DNA from 2 places in the Bradyrhizobium sp. 2S1 genome. Region 1 is predicted to be linked to the other one. Evidence: riboswitches for the same ligand, from Rfam matches in the RefSeq annotation. Region 1 holds a riboswitch; the other holds the start of a gene.

Evidence for each region. Region 1 has a riboswitch for glycine ahead of HAP54_RS47075 (ABC transporter substrate-binding protein). Riboswitches for the same ligand answer to the same signal wherever they lie in the genome.
Region 2: linked by a shared signal. The riboswitch ahead of gcvT (glycine cleavage system aminomethyltransferase GcvT) and the one ahead of HAP54_RS47075 (ABC transporter substrate-binding protein) in region 1 are both predicted to bind glycine.

What each region holds. Positions count from the first base shown of each region.
Region 1 is NZ_CP147717.1:9,911,645-9,913,845, forward strand. It holds gene HAP54_RS47070 (branched-chain amino acid ABC transporter substrate-binding protein) at 1-461, shown strand, start outside; glycine riboswitch at 673-782, shown strand; glycine riboswitch at 786-902, shown strand; gene HAP54_RS47075 (ABC transporter substrate-binding protein) at 1,168-2,201, shown strand, end outside.
Region 2 is NZ_CP147717.1:10,016,254-10,018,454, forward strand. It holds gene alaS (alanine--tRNA ligase) at 1-991, opposite strand, end outside; glycine riboswitch at 1,193-1,282, shown strand; gene gcvT (glycine cleavage system aminomethyltransferase GcvT) at 1,423-2,201, shown strand, end outside.

The sequences.
Region 1 (2,201 bases):
TCTATGTCGGCGGCTACCACCAGGAAGCCGGCCTGATCCTGCGCCAGATGCGTGACCAGGGCCTGCAGGCGGTGCTGATGGCGGGCGACGCCATGAACGACAAGGAGTTCGCCTCGATCGCCGGCCCGGCCGCTGAAGGCACCCTGTTCACCTTCGGCCCCGACCCGCGCAACAAGCCGACCGCGAAGGCGATCGTCGAGAAGTTCAAGGCCAAGAACATCGACCCCGAGGGCTACACGCTCTACACCTACGCCGCGATGCAGGTGTGGACCCAGGCCGTCGCCAAGGCCGGCTCGACCGACGCCAAGAAGGTGATGGACGTGATCAAGGCCGGCCAGTGGGACACCGTGCTCGGCAAGATGGCCTTCGACGCCAAGGGCGACATCAAGGCGATCGACTACGTCGTCTACAAGTGGGACGCCAAGGGCAATTACACCGAGATCAATCCGAAGGGCTCCTGAGCCCCTCGCATCTGATCTGAATCCGAGAACAACGCCCCGGTTCGCCGGGGCGTTGTTGTTTCCGCAGATCGCCTTCCGAATTGCGCGAGCATCTGCCGCAGTTGACGGAGCGACGAGCCCCGCAAGATCGAACGCATATGATCTGGGCAGGTCACGATTGAAGTTTAATCTTGCCTGGTTTTGGAGCGCACAATAACGTTTGAGCGTCCAACGCGACGATGCGGGAGAGATCGAAACGAAAGCGAGCACTTCGTTTTCGTGTTCGGCGCCGACGGAGCAACCGCCCCGGAAACTCTCAGGCACAAGGACCGTGTCGTCAGGACGATCTGGAGAGAGACGCCGAATCCTTGATGCGGCGTCCACCGAAGGGGATATCCGTCATCGCGCCATTGCATTGAGCAAGGGCTCCAGCGGATCAAGCTCTCAGGTACCGGGACAGATGGGGCGCCTCCACCGGTTTACGCCGGCGTCGGGGTGACTCTGGCATCCGGGAGCCTCGTCAAGACATGCCCATCATTGCACCCGTCGGCGCCGGCCTCCCCGGCGCAACGACCATCCATGCGACGCGAGCGCGCGACTGCCCTGCCTTCGACGGATGTCTCGACGCCATGACAAACGGCATCGCGCACCGGCGAGCCGTTTCCGTTCAACCGACGTGCTCTTCAACACCACTCGAAGTCCGTTCAGCGTTCACCCGAGGAAAATGATGTCAGTCACACCGCGCGCCAAAAACACCCCGATGTCCTGGAAGACCGCGTTACGCGGGCTGCTTGTCGCCACGGCGCTGGCGTGGCCGGGCCTGTCTCACGCCAAGACGATCAGGGCGGTGATGCACTCCGACCTGCGGGCGCTCGATCCGATCGTTTCGTCGGCCTATATCACGCGCGACCACGGCTACATGGTCTACGACACGCTGGTGGCGATGGACTCCAGCTTCACGATCCGGCCGCAAATGGCGGACTGGAAGGTGTCCGACGACAAGCTGACCTACACGTTCACGCTGCGCGACGGCCTGAAGTGGCATGACGGAACGCCGGTCACTGCGGAAGACTGCATCGCTTCATTGAAGCGCTGGGCTGCCGTCGACGGCATGGGCCAGAAGCTGATGGACTTCACCGCCAGCCTGGAAGCCCCCGATGCCAGGACGATCACACTGAAACTCAAGGAGCCCTACGGCCTGGTGCTGGAGTCGCTCGGCAAACCATCCACGCTTGTGCCGTTCATGATGCCGAAGCGCCTTGCCGACACGCCGTCGGACCGGCCGATCCCCGAGCAGATCGGCTCGGGTCCGTTCAAGTTCGTCCCGGCGGAATTCCAGCCCGGCGTGAAGGCCGTCTACGAGAAGAACAAGGACTATGTGCCGCGCGCCGAGCCGCCAAGCTGGACCTCGGGCGGCAAGGTGGTGAAGGTCGATCGCGTCGAATGGATCACGATGCCCGACGTTCAGACCGCAACCAGCGCGCTTCAGTCCGGCGACATCGATTTCCTGGAACGGCCGTCATTCGACATGCTGCCGATCCTGCAAGCCGACAAGGATTTGACGTCGCGCCCTCTGAGCGGCCTCGGCTTCCAGACCATCGGGCGGATGAATTTCCTTTATCCGCCATTCGACAACGTCAAGGTGCGCCGGGCCGCCATGATGGCACTGAGCCAGAAGGACGTGCTCGACGCCATGGTCGGGGATCCGAAGCTCTACAAGATTTGCGGTGCCGTTTTCGGCTGCGACACGCCGCTCGCTAC
Region 2 (2,201 bases), 100 kb from region 1:
CCAGCGCCCAGACCAGCCGATGCATCAGCGGCTCATGCGCGCCGAGCAATTGGGCATGGCGCATCGCACGGCGCATGATCCGGCGCAGCACGTAGCCGCGGCCCTCGTTCGACGGCAGCACGCCGTCGGCAATCAGGAACGCCGACGAGCGCAGATGGTCCGCGATAACCCGATACGACGCAACGGTCTGCTCGTTCGGACCGTGTCCGAGCGCGGATGCGGCCGCATCGATCAAATGGCGGAACAGATCGGTCTCGAACACGCTTTCGGCGCCTTGCAGGATCAAGGCCATGCGTTCCAGGCCCATGCCGGTGTCGATCGAGGGACGCGGCAGCGGCACGCGCTCCTCCTTCGTCACCTGGTCGAACTGCATGAACACCAGGTTCCAGAACTCGAGGAAGCGATCGCCGTCCTCCTCCGGACTGCCCGGAGGTCCGCCCCAGATATGCTCGCCGCGGTCGATGAAGATCTCGGAGCACGGACCGCACGGCCCGGTATCGCCCGCCGCCCAGAAATTGTCCGACGTCGCGATGCGGATGATGCGGTCGTCCGAGAAGCCGGCGATCTTCTTCCAATGGCCCGCCGCCTCGTCGTCGTCGTGGTAGATGGTGACGAGCAGCTTGTCCTTCTTCAGCCCGAAATCCTTGGTGACCAGGTTCCAGGCGAGCTCGATCGCGCGCTCCTTGAAGTAATCGCCGAACGAGAAGTTGCCGAGCATCTCGAAGAAGGTGAGATGGCGCGCGGTGTACCCGACATTGTCGAGGTCGTTATGCTTGCCGCCGGCGCGCACGCATTTCTGCGCGGTGGTCGCGCGCTGATAGGAACGCTTCTCGACGCCGGTGAAGACGTTCTTGAACTGCACCATGCCGGCCGCCGTGAACATCAGGGTCGGGTCGTTGCGCGGCACCAGCGGCGACGACGGCACGATTTCGTGGCCGTTCGCCTTGAAGTAGTTCAGAAAAGTCGCCCTGATGTCGTTGACACTGCTCATGTTCATCCAATCGGAAATAGGGGCCGGTCAGCCGCAAAAAGGCGTCATTTCCGGCCGAACGCTTTTAGACAAGGCCAGCTGCGGTGTCCAGAAACTGTGCAGGCGGATCATGGGCTTGCCGCGGCAGCACAAAGCCCATTGGATAGTTGCTGCGGCTGCGTTGACAGTCTTGGTGGCGCCGTGTTTTCTACCTACCTATAGCTAAGTCACGTCGGGAGAGACCGGCCTTGCGCCGGCGCCGAAGGAGCAACCGCCCCGGAAACTCTCAGGCAAAAGGACCGCGTGACGTCTGACATCTGGAAAGAGGCGCTGGGGTCATCCCCGATGCGTCCGCCGACGGGATAATACTCTCAGGCACAGCGACAGATGGGGCTTTCTGCAGGTTTCTCAAGGGGAAATAGGTCCCCTGCGGGAACCGCGAGGGCCCTGTGATGCTTGCGCGCGAAACTTCCCCGCTGAAACAGACCCCGTTGCACGCGCTGCACCTGGCGCGCGGCGCCAAGATGGTGCTGTTCGCCGGCTATAACATGCCGGTGCAATACACCGCCGGCGTGCTCAAGGAGCACTTGCACACCCGCAGCAACGCCGGCCTGTTCGACGTGTCCCACATGGGCCAGCTCGCGCTGAAGCCCAAATCCGGCAAGGTCACTGATGCAGCGCTCGCGCTGGAAAAACTGGTGCCGCAGGACATTGTCGGCATCGCGCCGGGACGGCAGCGCTACGCCCAATTCACCAATGACGACGGCGGGCTGCTCGACGATTTGATGGTCGCGAATTTCGGCGATCATTTGTTCCTGGTGGTGAACGCCGCCTGCAAGGCCGAGGACGAGGCGCATCTGCGCGCGCATCTCTCCGACGCCTGCGAAATCGTGTCGCTGGCCGACCGCGCGCTGATCGCGCTGCAGGGGCCGACAGCCGAATCGGCGCTGGCGAAACTTTGTGCAGATGTCAGTTCGATGAAATTCATGGACGCCGGCCCGCGCCGCGTCGCCGATATCGACTGTTTCGTCTCGCGCTCCGGCTATACCGGCGAGGACGGTTTTGAGATTTCGGTGCCGGCGGACAAGGCCGAAGCCCTGGTCACGGCGTTGCTGGACAATCCCGACGTGCTGCCGATCGGGCTCGGCGCGCGCGACAGCCTGCGGCTCGAAGCCGGGCTCTGCCTCTATGGCCACGATATCGACACCACGACGACGCCAGTCGAAGGCGC